Regions from separate parts of the Paenibacillus sp. cl141a genome, predicted to be linked through region 2. Evidence: predicted binding sites of a transcription regulator. Region 2 holds the regulator's gene; the other holds the start of a gene.

Region 1 (9,180 bases), on a different contig from region 2:
TTTCCAGACGCTCCGTGTTCGTAACGAACAGGTCGTCACCCACGAGTTGAATTTTGTTGCCCAATTTCTCGGTGAGCAATTTCCAACCTTCCCAATCGTCCTCGGAGCATCCGTCTTCGATGGTTACGATCGGGTATTTGTCTACCCAAGAAGCGAGCAGGTCAACGAATTCTGCCGGCGTGAAGGATTTGCCTTCGCCTTCCAGAACATACTTGCCGTCTTTGAAGAACTCGGTGGAAGCAACGTCCATACCCAGCAATACATCTTCGCCTGGCTTGTAGCCGGCTTTTTCGATCGCTTCGATGATGGAAGACAGTGCATCTTCGTTGGACGTGAAGTTAGGAGCGAAGCCGCCTTCGTCACCAACCGCCGTGTTCAGGCCTTTGCCCTTCAGAACGGATTTCAGGTTGTGGAAGATTTCAGCGCCCATGCGAAGAGCTTCTTTGAAGCTAGGTGCGCCAACAGGCAATACCATGAATTCTTGTACGTCCACGTTGTTGTCCGCGTGAGCGCCACCGTTCACGATGTTCATCATAGGTACTGGAAGTTGTTTGGCGTTGAATCCGCCAAGGTATACATACAGCGGAAGATCCAAAGCATCAGCAGCAGCGCGAGCTACAGCCATGGATACGGCCAAGATGGCGTTCGCACCCAATTTGCCTTTGTTTGGCGTACCGTCCAAAGCAATCATCAGCTTGTCGATGCCGAGCTGGTCCAGAGCGTCCATGCCGATCACTTCAGGAGCGATGATTTCGTTCACGTTCTCAACGGCTTTCAGAACGCCTTTGCCCAGGTAACGGGATTTGTCGTCGTCGCGAAGCTCAACCGCTTCGTGAACGCCAGTGGAAGCACCGGATGGAACGATAGCGCGACCGATTGCACCGGATTCCAGGTATACTTCAACCTCTACGGTTGGATTGCCGCGGGAGTCAAGGACTTCGCGTGCATATACATCAGAAATAATAGTCATGTGTATAGTCTCCTTTGAAATGTTATGTTTATGTTCCATTATGAACTACTTATTTACGTGCTGCAATCATGGAGGTTCCCGTCATCTCGTCAGGCTTCGGCAGCCCCATCAGATCAAGAATCGTTGGCGCGATGTCGGCCAGAATACCGCCTTCACGCAGCGATACGTTCTCATCCGTTACGATGAACGGAACCGGGTTCGTGGTATGAGCGGTGAATGGACGGCCATTCTCATCGAATACCATGTCCGCATTTCCGTGGTCAGCCGTAATGATAACCACGCCGCCTTTGGCAAGAACGGCATCCACCACTTTGCCAACGCACTCATCGGTGGTTTCTACCGCTTTAACGGTAGGCTCCAGCATACCGGAGTGACCAACCATGTCCGGGTTCGCGAAATTCAAGATGATCGCGTCATGCTTATCCGCTTCGATTTCTCTCACGCAAGCATCCGCCACCTCATAGGCGCTCATCTCCGGCTTCAGATCGTACGTCGCCACCTTCGGCGAGTTGATCAATACGCGCGTTTCGCCTGGAAGCTCAACATCGCGTCCGCCGCTGAAGAAGAACGTCACGTGCGGGTACTTCTCCGTTTCCGCAATGCGAAGCTGCTTCTTGTTGTGCTGAACCAGCACTTCGCCCAGCGTGTTGTCCAGATCCTTCGGCTTGTAGGCGACGAAGCCTTCCACCGTCTCGCTGAACAGCGTCAAGCAGACAAAATGCAAGCTTTGCGGGAACTTCGGTCCGCGATCGAAACCACGGAAATCTTTGTTCGTGAACACTTGGGACAGCTGGATCGCACGGTCAGGGCGATAGTTCAGGAAGATGACGGAATCTCCGCTCTCCACCAGGCTTACCGGCTCTCCCGCGCCATTCACCATGACGGTCGGCTCTACGAATTCATCATAAACCGATTTCTCGTAGGATTCGGTGATGGCTTTCAGCGGATCCGTATATTTAGGGCCTTCGCCGTACACCATCGCACGGTATGCCTTCTCGACGCGGTCCCAACGCTTGTCGCGGTCCATTGCGTAGTAACGACCGGAAAGCGTAGCGATTTGGCCAACGCCCACTTCCTCAATCTTCGCAATCAGATCCTTAACGAACTGCCTGCCGCTGTCCGGTGCCACGTCGCGTCCATCCATGAAACCATGGATGTATACGTCATGGAAATCTTCCTTCTTGCAAAGATCCAGCATCGCAAACATGTGCTCAATGTGACTGTGAACGCCACCGTCGGATACCAGCCCGTACAGATGCAGCTTCTTGTTGTTGTTCTTGGCAGCGCGAACGGCTTCCACAAGCGTTTCATTCTCGAAGAATTCTCCTTCGCGAATCGACTTCGTGATGCGGGTCAAATCCTGATACACGATCCGGCCTGCGCCGATGTTCAAGTGACCCACTTCGGAGTTCCCCATTTGACCTTCCGGCAAGCCTACGGCTTCGCCGCAAGCGGTCAACGTGGTGTTCGGATATTGCTTCAAATACCGGTCGTAGTTAGGCTTGTTCGCTTGAGCGACCGCATTGCCCACCTCGGTGTTGCGAAGCCCGAAACCGTCCATAATGATCAGAGCTACGGGTTTTGGAGCAGACATTTACTTCGCCCCCTCAACGAGTGCGATGTAGGAAGCCGGTTGTAGACTTGCACCACCAACGAGCGCGCCGTCGATGTCGCTTTGTCCCATATACTCCGCTACATTTTCAGGCTTCACGCTGCCGCCGTATTGAATGCGAACTTGGTCTGCAACGGTTTCGCCGTACAGGCCTTTAACGAGTTCGCGAATATAGGCGATGACTTCATTCGCATCCTCTGCCGTGGAGGATTTGCCCGTTCCGATTGCCCAGATTGGCTCGTAAGCAATAACGACATGAACCGCTTGATCAGCAGGAACACCTGCGAACGCTGCTTCCGTTTGTACTTTGCACACGTCTTTGGTTTGGCCGGCTTCGCGTTCTTCCAGCTTCTCGCCAACGCATACGATCGGAAGAAGACCATGACGGAATGCCGCATGTACCTTCTTGTTCACGATCTCATCGGTTTCAGCAAAATACTGACGGCGCTCGGAATGTCCAATAATGACGTAGTCCACGCCCAGGTCTTTCAGCATCAAGCCGCTGATTTCACCCGTAAAGGCGCCATTGTCTTCGAAATGAAGATTTTGTGCACCGATTTTGATGTTCGTGCCCTTTGCCGCTTCAACCAATGCAGGAAGATTGGTAAACGGCGCGCAGATCACGCTTTCCACGCCTTCTACTTCCGCTTTGCCTTTCACATCTTCAATAAATGAAGTTGCTTCCGGAACAGTTTTGAACATTTTCCAGTTACCAGCTATGATAGGTGTTCTCACACGATTCACTCCTTTATTCCCCCGAAGATTCTCCAGGGTCCAAACTTCATCCACTTGCTATCCAATGTAGTTCCTCATTCTATTTATCGTTCAGTGCCACAACACCAGGAAGTGCTTTGCCTTCCATGAACTCAAGAGATGCGCCGCCGCCTGTCGAGATGTGATCCATCTTGTCGGCAAGGCCGAATTTTTCCGCTGCTGCAGCCGAGTCGCCGCCGCCGATAATCGTGTAAGCTTCCGTTTCCGCACAGGCCTGTGCCACTTCACGAGTACCGTTGCTGAACGGAGCGATTTCGAATACGCCCATAGGACCGTTCCACACGACAAGTTTGGAGTTCTTGATCACTTCTGCATACTTGGCGCGAGTCTTAGGACCGATGTCAACGCCTTCCCAATCGGCTGGGATGCCGTCGATATCAACGACCTTGGTATTCGCGTCTGCGCTGAATTCGTCCGTAACGACGATATCTTCCGGCAGGTAGAAGTTTTTGCCCAGCTCTTTGGCCTTCTCGATGAAACCGAGTGCCACATCAAGCTTCTCTTTATCAAGCAGAGATTGACCGATTTCATGGCCTTGAGCTTTGAAGAACGTGTAAGCAAGTCCACCGCCGATGATGACATTGTCAGCAAGCGTAAGCAGGTTGTCGATCACGTCGATTTTGTCCTTAACCTTCGATCCACCGATGATGGCGGTAAAAGGACGGTCCGGATTCGAAAGGGCTTTGCCGAGAACGGACAGCTCTTTCTCCATCAACAATCCCGATACGGCCGGAAGATGATGAGCAATCCCCTCTGTCGAAGCGTGCGCACGGTGAGCAGCACCAAACGCGTCGTTCACGAACAGATCGGCCAGCTCAGCGAATTGCTTCGCAAGTTCCGGATCATTCTTCTCTTCACCAGGGTAAAAACGAACATTTTCAAGCACGAGCACATCGCCGTTCTGCAGCTTCTCGACTTGAGTTTTAACGGCTTCTCCTACCGCTTCATCCGCTTTGGCTACCGGTTTGCCGAGCAGTTCCGACAGACGCTGACTTGCCGGAGTCAGGCGCAAAGATTCTACGACCTCTCCTTTGGGACGACCCATGTGGCTGGCCAGGATGACTTTTGCTCCTTGCTCCACCAGATACTTAATCGTCGGCAAAGTCTCGCGAATACGAGTGTCGTCTGTAATTTTACCATCTTCGAGCGGTACATTGAAATCGACGCGGACAAACACCCGTTTGCCGCTTACTTCTACATCACGTACACTTTTCTTGTTCATCTCCACGTTCCTCCTAAGAAAACTATTCTCCTCACCGACAGCATGCAGTTGCTCTCGTATCTCTCTCTATCGTCTAACCAGCGCCCGGATTCTTATCTATTCTTCCCAGTGCTCTGGCATGAAAACAAGGAAAAACCATGAACCAAAGAGGAGACCCGTGAACGGAACTCCTCTTCGGTTGAATGGCTAGATCAATTACAGACCTTTGCTTGCGATGTAAGCAGCGAGGTCAACGACACGGTTGGAGTAGCCCCACTCGTTGTCATACCAAGAAACAACTTTCACCATGTTGTCGCCAACTACCATAGTGGAGAGCGAATCGATAGTGGAAGAAGCTGGATCGCCATTGTAGTCGCTGGATACAAGCGGCTCTTCGGAGTAGTTCAAGATGCCTTTCAGCGGGCCTTCAGCAGCTGCTTTCAGAGCTCCGTTAACATCTTCAAGGGTTACGTTTTTGGAGAGCTCTACTACGAGGTCCGTTACGGAAACGTTCTTCGTAGGTACACGCATAGAGTTACCGTTCAATTTGCCTTTCAATTGTGGCAGAACGAGGCTAACCGCTTTAGCAGCACCTGTTGTGGAAGGAATGATGTTTTCAGCAGCTGCACGAGCACGACGCAGGTCTTTGTGCGGCAGATCAAGCACTTGCTGGTCATTTGTGTAGGAGTGAATTGTAGTCATCAATCCTTTAACGATACCAAAGTTCTCGTCAAGAACTTTTGCAAAAGGAGCCAAGCAGTTCGTCGTACAAGAAGCATTGGAGATGATGGTGTGGCTAGCAGCATCGTATTTGTCTTCGTTAACGCCCATAACGATGGTGATATCTTCGTCAGTAGCTGGAGCGGAGATGATAACTTTCTTAGCGCCGCCTTTCAAGTGAGCGGAAGCTTTGTCTTTCGCTGTGAAAATACCAGTGGATTCAACAACGATTTCAACGCCGTACTCAGCCCAAGGCAATGCTTCAGGGTTACGCTCAGCGAATACTTTCACTTCGCGGCCGTTTACAACGAGTGCGCCTTCTTTAGCTTCAACAGTTGCATTCAGTCTGCCATGAGTGGTGTCATATTTCAAAAGGTGTGCCAGCGTTTTTACGTCCGTCAAATCGTTGATTGCCACGATTTCAACTTCGCTGTTGTTCAGCGCAGCGCGGAATACGTTACGTCCAATACGTCCAAAACCGTTAATACCTACTTTAACCATGAGTAGTTCCCTCCATATTTGTAAAATTTATATATTCAAGATTGGCCGTTAAGCCAATCAAGACAACAAAAACGAAAAATCAGTTGTACGCCCGCGGACTCAGATGCCGGCGTCAATTTCCTTCTCGACTTCCAATGCCGCGGCTTCATCCGTAACGAGAATGTCCTCGTGTCCGAATTTCAGCACCGCATGGATCGCTTTGCCCTTGCCTTGCCCTCCAGCAATGCCGATGATGGTCTCCGTCCGCATAATATCCTCAAGCCGGAGTCCAAGGGTAAGCATTTTGTGGACAACTTCCCCATCTTCGCTGAAATAATAGCCGAAGGATTCCGCGATCGCGCCATCTGCCTGCAAGTTCCGGATAGAGCCTTCATCCAGCTTGCGCCGTCTGGCCATCTCCATGGCATCTCCGATGCCGTGAATAATGACGCGGCTGCGCCTGATCACATCCACGATCTCCTGGATGTGCTGATCCTGAACCAACGATTGATAAGCATCCTCGCTGAGCAGATCCGGCACATGAAGCAATCGGTACTCAGCCCCAACGCGCTTAGCCATTTTGGAAGCAATGGTGTTCGCTTGAATCTCCATGCTCTCCCCGAGGCCGCCTCGCGCCGGCACAAACCAAGTGCTCGTCAACGGTTCGCCGCCAGGCAAAGAGGACATCTGCTCTGCCACTTCGGCGAGCGTGGAGCCGCCTGTTACGGCAATCGTATCTCCATCCTGGACAAAGTTAAGCAGCGTTCTTGCTCCGGCCCGGCCAAGCTCACGTTTGACTTCCGGAGATGACTCGCTGTCACCGGGAATAATGACCACTTTACGAAGCCCGTAAGCCTGACGAATCTTCTCTTCCAGTTCAACCAGTCCGAACAACTCATTCATGACCGGTTCCAACTCCTCCAGCAAGCATATCCCTGTGCCGCTGATCCGCATGCCGAGCGTTTCAATCTCGATCAGCCCTTGCGCTTTCAGAAGATCAGTCTCTGCTCTGAGAACACGCTCGGTCATTGATAGCGATGAAGCCAGTGTTCTTCGGCCAACAATGCCGGACAACTTGATCTGATGAAGGATGGTATACCTTCGTTTAAGAGTATCCATCAGATCCGGCAGAAGTTGCTCTTGTATTTCTAATAGGTTACGCATGCATTCCACTCCTGCAAACTTCGTCTCGGCTCTCCTACCTGGTCGTAAAATGTCCCAGTTAAACTTTTTAAGTCCCACCCTTATTCTAACCAATAATCATGCCGGTTGCAAGTGTCCGAAAGTATATTTCTCTACCCCAGGCATTCTTATTCATTATGGCCAACTACCGGCTTGTCTATATAATAGGAACAAAGTTTTGTCCGCTATTGTATTTTTGAAATAGATGCGGTATAATCAACTTCGTTGCTGATTTTTGTGCGCCCGTGGTCCAATGGATATGACGTAGGCCTCCGGAGCCTGAGATCGAGGTTCGATTCCTCGCGGGCGCGCCATTATAACATTTATTCTCTATACTGATTACCCTAAAGTGCCCATAACGGCTCTTTTTTTTACTCAATAGTTTGACTTTCTTTGACTTTTTGATTTAAATTGTTTATCATGTGGGTAATACGGTAACAGTATTTATATGAGGTACTTAAGAGGAGGTTTTCCACGTGAGTTTTATACCTATGGTCGTTGAACAAAGCAACCGCGGTGAGCGGGCGTACGACATCTATTCCAGATTGCTGAAAGACCGCATTATCTTCCTCGGCTCCGACGTAAATGACGTGGTCGCCAATTCCATCATTGCCCAAATGCTGTTCTTGTCGGCTGAGGATCCCGAGAAGGATATTCATCTTTACATCAACAGCCCTGGCGGTTCCATTACCGCAGGTATGGCGATATTCGATACGATGCAGTTCATCAAGCCGGACGTCTCGACGATCTGTGTCGGCATGGCTGCTTCCATGGGCGCATTCCTGCTTAACGCAGGCGCCAAAGGCAAACGCTACGGTCTCCCTAACAGCGAGATCATGATTCACCAGCCGCTCGGCGGCGCACAAGGTCAAGCCACGGATATTGAAATCCGTGCCCGCCGCATTCTGAAAATGCGCGACAAGCTGAACCGCATCCTGTCCGAACGCACCGGCCAACCGCTGGAGCGCATCGAGAAGGACACTGATCGCGACTACTTCATGACGGCTGACGAAGCCAAAGAGTATGGCCTGATCGATCAAGTACTGGAAAACACACCACCGCAAGGCTTATAAAAGAAATGAAGTAAAGGGCAGGCACCGATATCCGGTACCTGCCCTTTCTTATCCTCTGGATTCATTGAAAACTTCGAGTACTAAATAGTGAGAATATCCTCTCCGGTCGCTGTTGAAATCGGGAAACTTGAATGAATTGAAACAGGTTGTTTCCCGATTTCAAAGGCGAACGCGTTGCTCCTCCAAGGATACTCTCACTTCGGTACGATTTTTTCAATAAAACATAAAGACGGTAAGGCCATCCCCCTCCTAAAAGGCCTGCCTTAACTTGAGAGGAGGGGGAAAAGGGCACGCCTCTTGAGATACACAAAAAATCCCCTTGATCATAGGGCAGGAGTATATGCTCCACACTCAATTGATCAGGGGATTTTCGTAACTCGTTCCAGCACAGTGTTACATCAGGACAGCATCATGTTTCTAGACAAGCTATAGTATGAAATTTAATGATTACAGTTTACACAAACCGCTTATCATATACTCTTACTTCCACTGTTTCAGCTGCAACTCAAACTCAGGAAATCCATAGGCATAGGCGGTGTACTCATAAAGCTGGAAGTACAGCACCGCCGCGTTATCCTTCACGTAGAAGTCGGCATCGGCAGGCACTCCCTCAAAACCGCCGAGATAACCTCCCTCTTTCTTCATCTTGCTCAGCACAAGGTTGTTCAGCTTCTGCTTGTTCTTGCCCTGCATGTTGATGAAATCGCCCAGCTTCATTTGCTTGCCGTCCTTCAAGGAGAACGTGAAGCTTTTACGGAAAGTCATGCCATGGGCACCGCCGGTGTACGAATAATCGTACGCCGTAATGCTCAGGATGTCGTTCTGGTTGTAATGGACCACGAAGTCACCGCTGAATTCGTAAGGGAAACTGGATTCCGACGGCGGGAATTCCTCGGCGTTTCCTTCCGCACCGGTGATGACGCCGGACGCATTTTCTTTCAACACTTTGTTGATTTCGGCTTGGACCTCCGCATTATCGAGTCCGCTGATTACAGGATAATTCACAACAGCGTCTACGCCCTGAATATTCTTCTTGAGCGCAACCGATTTAATGCTAATGTCATTCAGCTTCTTCTTTGTCATGCTCAGTGTTTTCAAGGAAGGATTCCATTGTCCCTGAACGCCCATGTATTCGCTGATCGTTTTGAACGGCAGATACAGACGTCCA
Region 2 (9,180 bases):
CCGCTTCGACTCGCAAGGAAACTGTCCGGGAAAACGTCCCTGCCGCTGATGGTTCATATCGGATCGGGACCTCCTCCGATTGAGGAAGTGCTGGAGCTGCTTCAGAAGGACGACATAATCACTCATTATTTGAACGGGAAAGCCAACAATTTATTCGATTCGAACGGGAAGCCGATTCCTGCCCTGACCGAAGCGATTGCCCGCGGCGTTCATCTGGATGTCGGCCATGGTACGGCGAGCTTCTCGTTCCTGGTGGCGGAGTATGCAAAAGCACAAGGGATTAAGCCGGATACGATCAGCACCGATATTTATCGCGGCAATCGCATCCACGGCCCGGTGTACAGCCTGGCCAATGTCATGAGTAAGTTTCTGTATCTAGGGTACGGCTTGCAGGAAGTGGTCGCTGCGGTAACGGACCATGCAGCCGCATGGCTGGGCCGTCCGGAGCTGGGCCGAATTCAAGTCGGCGACGCTGCTCACCTTACTTTGTTCGCGGTGCGGCAGGGACCGATGAGTTTGACCGATTCCGAAGGGGAGACCCGAATCGCCGACCGATATATTGAAGCCAAAGGAGTGGTAGTCAATGGATCATTCATTACATGCTAAATACGGGTTGAAACGCGTGGTGAACGCCAGCGGGCGGATGAGCATTCTTGGCGTGTCGGCACCGAGGGATACCGTCATGGAAGCCATGCGGATCGGTGGACAGAGTTACGTGGAAATCGCGGATCTGGTAGATAAAGCAGGCGATTACATGGCGCGCATTCTCGGTTCCGAAGCGGCGGTTGTCGTCAATTCGGCTTCCAGCGGCATTGCTCTATCCGTGGCTGGAATCGTCACCGAGGGCAATCGCAGGCGCAGTGACCGACTGCATCAGGAACCGATTGCCAAGAACGAGATCATCCTGTTCAAGGGGCATAATGTGCAGTATGGAGCTCCCGTCGAAACGATGGTGTATCTCGGAGGCGGCAAGGTCGTAGAGGTAGGGTACGCCAACGAAGGGCGCAAGGAGCATATCGCAGAGGCGATAAATGAACGGACCGCTGCCATTTTATACGTGAAGTCCCATCACTGCGTGCAGAAAAACATGATTTCGGTGGAAGAAGCTGCAGAAGTGGCCCAGGCACATGGAAAACCGCTGATCGTGGATGCCGCTGCCGAGGAGGATATCCAGAAGTATGTGAAGTACGGAGATCTGGCTATTTACAGCGGTTCTAAGGCAATCGAAGGTCCGACCTCCGGTATAGTAGGCGGCAAGCGCCAATACGTGGAGTGGGTGAAGGCGCAGCTGCATGGCATTGGGCGGAGCATGAAGATTGGGAAGGAAACGACGTTTGGATTGCTTCAGGCGCTGGATGAGTATATGGTGAAGGAAGATAAGAGCGAGTTGGAGAAGGCGGCACTGGAGGAAATGAAGTCCTTATCGAAATTGCCGGGCATTGAGGTTACGATCGTGCAGGACGAAGCGGGAAGAGCGATCTTCCGTGGACGCGTGAAGGTCAATGAGGAGGCGGCCGGGGTAAGTGCCAAATCCATGAACGATCAGCTGCGCGAAGGCGACATTGCGGTGTATACCCGGGATTACGGCGTACGCCAGGGGTATTTTGATATCGATCCTCGCTCGCTTTCCGGCGATGATTTGCAAGTCATTATAACGAGAATACAGCAGATTGCAGGGGGAAACTAAGATGGCAAACATGGAGAAACGTCTTTACAGAAACCGCACGGCATTAAACGTTCTTGCAGGCAGCATTCAGAATGCGAAGGAAATATTCGAAGCTTCGGAAGGGCATGTTCTGGTCGGCGTATTGTCGAAAAATTACCCGAATGCGCAGGAAGCCGTCATCGCGATGAAGGAGTACGGAGCCGTTATCGAGGATGCGGTATCCATCGGCTTGGGCGCCGGCGATAACCGTCAAGCGGCGGTGGTCGCGGAGATCGTGAAGAGCTACCCGGGCACGCATATCAATCAGGTGTTTCCAGCGGTCGGTGCAACCCGTGCTAACCTGGGCGGCGAAGATAGCTGGATCAACAGCCTCGTGTCCCCTTCGGGACAAGTGGGCTACGTCAATATATCTACCGGACCGGTGAGCGCTGCCGGTTCGGACAAAGCCGTCGTCCCCGTAAAATCGGCCATCGCGCTTGTACGCGATATGGGCGGCAACGCACTGAAGTATTTCCCGATGCAGGGCTTGAAGCTGGAAGAGGAGTATCGTGCGGTAGCGAAGGCATGCGCGGAGGAAAGATTCGCGTTAGAGCCGACGGGCGGGATCGATAAAGAGAATTTCGAAGCCATCGTCCGCATTGCGTTCGAGGCAGGAGTACAGCAGGTCATCCCTCACGTATACTCCTCGATCATCGACTCGGCCAGCGGGGATACGATCATTAGCGACGTGCAAGAGCTGCACCTTAAGTTAAAAGCGCTGGTTGATCAATATGCCTAAGACGATCGCTGCATTTGGCGAAGTGATGATGCGTCTTCAAGTACCAGGGTATGCTTCCTTGGCACAAGAGAGCCACCTGAACTACTCTTTTTCCGGGACGGGCGTCAACATCGCGTCGGCAGTGGCAAGGTTCGGACATGCCGGGTGCCTCGTCAGCACGTTGCCCGACAACCCGCTTGGCGAAGCGGCGATCTCATATCTGCGCAAGCTTGGGATCGGCACTTCGCTCATTAGCCGCGGCGGCAAATATGTCGGCATGTACTTCCTGGAGAATGGGTTTGGCGTCAGACCCGGTCGCGTGACTTATACAGATCGCCTTGGCAGCAGCTTTAATACGGCGGAGGATGCCATGTACGATTTCGATGCGATTGCCGAAAAGGTCGACATGATCCATTTTTGCGGCATCACCCTTTCCATGAACGACACCGTGCGGGGCCAGATGAAGGTCTTGGCTCGCAAGGTCAAGCAAAGCGGCGGAACGGTTGTGTTCGACTGCAACTACCGTCCTTCCTTATGGGGGGCGGACCGCTACGATTTCGCCAAACCGCACTACGAGGAAATGCTGTCTTTGGCGGATATCGTCTTCATGAACGAGAAGGATGCCATCCATATCCTTGGCATGGAAACCACCCGGGAGGATCGGCACGAACAGCTGCAGGAGTTGATTCCGAAGGTGGCGGCGAAGTATAATATTACGGTTGCGTCGGGTACCCACCGCAAGATCAACGGGGACAATACCCATTCCCTGCAAGGCTATCTTTACACGGATGGAGCGTTTCATTTTTCCCAAACGTTGACGTTCTCCGTCCATGACCGCATCGGGGCGGGCGATGCCTATGCCAGCGGTGTGATTCACGGGATCTCGGAGGGGTATGTACCGGGCTGGACGGTTGATTTTGCCGCAGCGGCGGCGATGCTTGCCCATACGGTAACGGGAGATACGCCGACGGCGAACGAACGCGAAGTGCTTCAGGCGATGAGTCATCATATGTCTGACGTGGAAAGGTAGGAGGAAGCATGTCGATCACGCGGAAGAACGGTCCGTTATACTTGCAAATCAAGAAGATCATTAAAGATCGGATTCTGCATGGGGTATATCCACTTGGTTCCCATATTCCTTCCGAGCCGCAGCTGGAACAGGAATTTAACGTCAGCAAAATGACGGTTCGCAATGCGATCCAGGAATTGTACCAGGAAGGGTATGTAGAGAAGCGCAGCGGTGTAGGAACGATCGTGACCCGGAACACGTCCTTTTCCAAGCTGTCCAAGGGGAAGCTGTTTACCGAGATTTTGGTTGAAGAGGGCCACCAGATCCGGAAGCGCCATCTGAAGACGGAATGGGTGCACAATGAACCGGATAGCGAATTGTTCCTGAAATTCGGTGAGCGGTGCCTGCTGATCGAACGTATGTATTTGCTGGACGGGAGCCCGTTTATCTACTACACCCATTACGTATCGTCCCTGGTGGACATGGGGGAGGAGTTCGATTCAAGCGAACTGCCGTCCTTGTATGAACGTATCGAGGAGAGTCAAATCACGCTGGAGAATTTCCGGGACCGTTTCCTGGCGACCGTGGCTAATGAGGAGATTGCCTCGCTGCTGGAAGTAAGCGCCGGAACCCCGTTACTGAAGCGGTTGAGATCCTCCTACGACCAGACGGGCAGCATCATTGAATACAGCATCGGGTACTACAATACGGAGCTGCAGCATTATTTGATCAGTTATGATGCTTAAGATATAGAAAACGACAGGAAGAAGTGGCCAAGAGACCGGTTTTGATCCGGCACGGAGGCTGCTTCTTTTTTTAGTCCTTCGGTTGAATTGTTCTTCGGAAAAGGGCTATAAGCGATCGAAGAAGTGGGTACAATAAGAATACATGCATAGCGCGAACATTTGAGAAGGACCCTCTTGGCAAAATGAAAAAATGTGCTATAATGAGATCAAAGTCAAAGAAAGTCAAAGTCAACGAGAGGGTTCGCTGATTTTGATTATGGTTAATCAACGTATAAGCAAGGCTCTGTGCGGACGTGTAAGATCACTATCCGTCTTAACGTTTCAAACAGTGGAGGATGAACAGACCATGCGTAATATCTCTGATATTATCGAACAATACCTGAAGAGCATATTGCAAGAAAGTCCGGAAGGAACCGTCGAAATTCAACGCAACGATTTGGCGGAGCAATTTTCTTGCGTTCCTTCCCAGATCAATTACGTGATCAGCACACGGTTCACACTGGAGAAGGGCTTTCTTGTCGAGAGCAAGCGCGGCGGGGGCGGATACATCCGCATCCAGCGTATCGAGCTTCCCCAGCATACTGCACTCCAGCAGCACCTTCATCATACCATCGGCAGCATGATTGACCAGACGGTAGCGGAAGGCTTGATCTACCAGCTGGAGGAATCCCGGTTTTTGACGAAGCGGGAGGCCAGCCTGATGCGGGCCGCCGTTTCAAGGGAATGCCTGAATGTGAAGCTTCCTTATCGGGATGAGCTGCGCGCACGTATTATGAAGGCGATGCTGATTTCTTTATTAGGTAAGTGAGTCTGTGTAAGGAGGCATCGAAGTATGTTATGCCAAGAATGCGGTAAACGGCCGGCGACACTTCATTTCACCAAAATTGTGAACGGGGAGAAAACGGAGTTTCACTTTTGTGAAACTTGTGCCCGTGAAAAAGGGGAATTGATCCCCGGTACGTCGAATGGTTTTTCTATACACAGTTTGCTGTCAGGCCTGCTGGATCTGGATCCTTCAGGCAAGGGCCAGACCCCCGGTGCGAAAACGGCTCAGACGCTGCAATGCGAGGAATGCGGCATGACGTATTCCCAGTTCAGCAAGCTTGGCCGGTTCGGCTGCAGCTCGTGTTATAAATATTTCTCGGATCGATTGGATCCGTTGTTCAAGCGAGTCCATGGGGGAACTTCCCATGTGGGCAAAGTGCCAAAGCGTACCGGCGGCCGGATTCAGATCAAACGCCGGATCGATGAGCTTAAGAAGGAGCTTCAAATGAGAATCCTGCAGGAGGAATTTGAAGCGGCTGCCGAGATCCGGGACCAAATTCGTGAGCTGGAGCGTAACATTGCTCAGGGATAAGATCGTTACATTTTGCACTTTAGTAGGAGGAATGCGTGATGTCTAATCTCCGGTTTACCGATTCGGCGCTGAGCGAGTGGATGCGCGGGAACGGTCAGGATTCCGACATTGTCATCAGCACCCGCGTGAGGGTGGCGCGCAACCTGCAGCATCTTCCTTTCCCGCTGCTCGCAACGGATCAGCAGTCGGGAGAAGTGCTAGAGCGCCTGACCCATGTGTTAAAGGATAAGGAGGATTTGCAGGATTTCGGGCATTTGCATGTAATTAAATTAAGTGAGATTGATGAGCTGGATAAGAAGGTTCTCGTCGAGAAGCATCTGATCAGTCCCAATCTGGCTAATGAATCCCGAAACGGTGCCGTCATCCTTACCGAAGATGAATCCGTCAGCATTATGATCAATGAAGAGGATCACTTGCGCATACAGTGTTTGTATCCCGGATTTCAGGTTCGGGAGGCATGGAGCCGCGCGACGGCGCTGGATGATATTTTCGAATCCGAGATCGATTATGCTTTCGATGACAAACGGGGTTACCTAACGAGCTGTCCGACCAATGTCGGCACCGGCCTTCGAGCTTCGGTCATGATGCATCTGCCCGCGCTCGTCATGACGCAGCAGATCAATCGGATTCTTTCAGCCGTATCGCAGGTAGGCTTGACCGTTAGAGGGATTTACGGCGAGGGCAGCGAAGCTTTAGGAAACCTCTTTCAAATCTCGAATCAGATTACGCTCGGGCAAACCGAGTCGGAGATCATCGAGAATCTTCACAGCGTGGCACTGCAGATCATCGAGCACGAGAAGAATGCCAGGGCGCGGCTCCTCAGTGAATCCAAGCTCCGTATTACGGACCGGGTCATGCGTTCATACGGCATCCTGTCCTATGCAGCGGTCATGGATTCCAAGGAAGCGGCTCAGCGCTTGTCCGACGTTCGGCTAGGCGTGGATCTCGGCCTGCTGGAAGGCCCGGAAATTCCGGTCATGAACGAGCTGAACGTTAAGACGCAGCCGGGATTTCTCCAGAAGACCTATGGCGAGGGCATAAATCCTTCCGAACGCGATATGTACAGGGCTAAACTCATTCGGGAGACATTGGGCAGCCGTTAAGAAGTTGTTAGTTATTATTACTCGCTTTACAGTTGGATGACGGTATAAACGTCTTAGCTGGCGATACACCGAAATCCGCGAGGTTCAATATATTAATTGAAACGTGGAGGTGCAATACTATGATGTTTGGCAGATTTACGGAACGCGCACAAAAGGTGCTTGCATTGGCTCAGGAAGAAGCGGTACGCCTGGGTCACAACAATATCGGCACAGAACATATCCTGCTTGGGCTTATTCGTGAGGGAGACGGCATTGCAGCCAAAGCGCTGATCGGACTTGGACTTGGTCTTGAGAAAATCCAGGACGAAGTGGAGACATTAATCGGACGCGGACAGGAGCAGCCAACCAACATTGCTTACACGCCTAGAGCGAAAAAAGTGATTGAGCTCTCCATGGACGAAGCCCGTAAGCTTGGCCATACCTATGTGGGAACCGAGCATATTCTGCTGGGGCTGATTCGCGAGGGCGAAGGGGTTGCGGCACGCGTGCTGAACAACCTGGGCATCAGCCTGAACAAAGCCCGTCAACAGGTGCTGCAGCTGCTGGGCAGCAGCGAAGCGGTATCTAGCCATCATGGCACGCCGCAGAACGTGAGCACGCCTACATTGGACAGTCTCGCTCGGGATCTGACCGCCATTGCCAAGGAAGGTAATCTGGATCCGGTCATTGGCCGCAGCAAAGAAATCGAGCGCGTGATTCAGGTGCTTAGCCGCCGGACCAAGAATAACCCGGTACTGATCGGTGAACCGGGAGTAGGTAAAACGGCGATCGCGGAAGGCTTGGCACAGCGCATCATCAACAATGAAATTCCGGAGACGCTGCGCGACAAACGCGTGATGACGCTGGATATGGGCTCCGTCGTAGCAGGAACGAAATACCGCGGCGAGTTTGAGGACCGCCTGAAAAAAATCATGGATGAGATTCGTCAAGCCGGCAACATCATTCTGTTCATCGATGAGCTGCATACCTTGATCGGCGCAGGCGGAGCAGAAGGAGCCATTGACGCTTCCAACATCCTTAAGCCTTCATTGGCGCGCGGAGAGCTTCAGTGCATCGGGGCTACCACGCTGGACGAATACCGCAAATACATTGAAAAAGACGCTGCACTTGAGCGCCGCTTCCAACCGATCACGGTGGATCAACCGTCGCCGGAAGAAGCCATTCAGATCCTGTATGGACTGCGTGACCGTTACGAAGCGCATCACCGCGTGAAAATTACTGACGAAGCGATTGAACAGGCCGTGAAATTGTCCGACCGCTACATTACGGACCGCTTCCTGCCGGATAAAGCGATTGACCTGATTGACGAGGCCGGTTCGAAAGTTCGTCTTCATACGTATACCATACCGCCAAATCTGAAAGATCAGGAAGCGCACCTGGAGGACATCCGCAAGGAGAAAGACGCGGCCGTCCAAAGCCAGGAATTCGAGAAAGCGGCAGCGCTGCGCGATACGGAGCAGAAGCTTCGCGAAGAGCTCGAAGTCACGAAGAATCAATGGAAAGAAAAACAAGGACGTACCGATTCCGAGGTAACGCCGGAGGACATCGCCGACGTTGTCGCCAACTGGACCGGTATTCCCGTCAATAAACTGAAGGAAGAAGAGACCGAGCGTCTTCTGAATCTGGAAGAAATTCTTCACAGCCGCGTAATCGGCCAAGAGGAAGCCGTCAAAGCCGTCAGCCGTGCGGTTCGCCGGGCACGCGCGGGACTGAAGGATCCGAAGCGCCCAATGGGCTCCTTCATCTTCCTGGGTCCTACCGGGGTAGGTAAAACCGAGCTGGCACGAGCTCTTGCCGAGGCCATGTTCGGAGATGAGAATGCGGTCGTGCGAATCGACATGTCCGAGTACATGGAGAAGCATTCCACGTCGCGTCTCGTCGGAGCGCCTCCGGGATATGTCGGCTACGAGGAAGGCGGTCAGCTGACCGAGAAAGTGCGCCGCAAGCCGTATTCCGTTGTCCTTCTCGATGAAATCGAGAAGGCGCATCCTGAAGTATTCAATATCCTGCTTCAAGTGCTGGAAGACGGACGCCTGACCGATTCGAAGGGCCGGGTGGTGGATTTCCGGAATACCCTGATCATCCTGACTTCCAACGTCGGGGCGGAAGCGATCAAGAAGAACTCCACGCTTGGATTTACCGCCGTGACGGATGCAGGCCGCGATTATAACAACATGAAAGGCAAAGTGATGGATGAGCTCAAAAAGAGCTTCCGTCCGGAGTTCTTGAACCGGATCGACGAGATCATCGTGTTCCACTCTCTGGAAGAGAAACACATTGCCGAGATCGTGACGCTGATGTCCGACGAGCTGCGTAAGCGCCTGAAAGAATTCGAGGTGCATTTCGAACTCACGGACAAGGCGAAGGCCTTCATAGCGAAGGAAGGATACGATCCGGCCTTCGGTGCCCGTCCGCTGCGCCGGGCTATCCAGAAGCACATCGAGGATCGACTTTCCGAGGAGCTGCTGAAAGGCAATGTGGCCAAGGGCGACTCGCTTGTCATCGATGAAGCGAACGGCGAACTGGTTGTGAACAAGAGTGA

Evidence for each region. Region 2 encodes CtsR, which represses protease genes until heat stress. Its sites were predicted from a motif close to ATGGTCAATAAAGGTCAAACA; they were not measured.
Region 1: clpP (ATP-dependent Clp endopeptidase proteolytic subunit ClpP) is a predicted target of CtsR. The motif match lies at 7,320-7,340, and genes of this name have one in related genera.

Annotation. Positions count from the first base shown of each region.
Region 1 covers NZ_FNZO01000004.1:538,132-547,311, forward strand. Annotated here, with positions in the region: gene eno (phosphopyruvate hydratase) at 1-970, opposite strand, end outside; gene gpmI (2,3-bisphosphoglycerate-independent phosphoglycerate mutase) at 1,020-2,564, opposite strand; gene tpiA (triose-phosphate isomerase) at 2,565-3,317, opposite strand; gene pgk (phosphoglycerate kinase) at 3,397-4,578, opposite strand; gene gap (type I glyceraldehyde-3-phosphate dehydrogenase) at 4,774-5,778, opposite strand; gene BMX45_RS15025 (sugar-binding transcriptional regulator) at 5,878-6,921, opposite strand; tRNA gene BMX45_RS15030 (tRNA-Arg) at 7,179-7,253, shown strand; gene clpP (ATP-dependent Clp endopeptidase proteolytic subunit ClpP) at 7,416-8,012, shown strand; gene BMX45_RS15040 (PdaC/SigV domain-containing protein) at 8,493-9,180, opposite strand, start outside.
Region 2 covers NZ_FNZO01000017.1:61,208-70,387, reverse strand. Annotated here, with positions in the region: gene BMX45_RS29385 (amidohydrolase/deacetylase family metallohydrolase) at 1-606, shown strand, start outside; gene BMX45_RS29380 (DgaE family pyridoxal phosphate-dependent ammonia lyase) at 584-1,687, shown strand; gene BMX45_RS29375 (2-dehydro-3-deoxy-phosphogluconate aldolase) at 1,689-2,444, shown strand; gene BMX45_RS29370 (sugar kinase) at 2,437-3,453, shown strand; gene BMX45_RS29365 (GntR family transcriptional regulator) at 3,462-4,178, shown strand; gene BMX45_RS29360 (CtsR family transcriptional regulator) at 4,525-4,986, shown strand; gene BMX45_RS29355 (protein-arginine kinase activator protein McsA) at 5,011-5,535, shown strand; gene BMX45_RS29350 (protein-arginine kinase McsB) at 5,574-6,638, shown strand; gene clpC (ATP-dependent protease ATP-binding subunit ClpC) at 6,758-9,180, shown strand, end outside.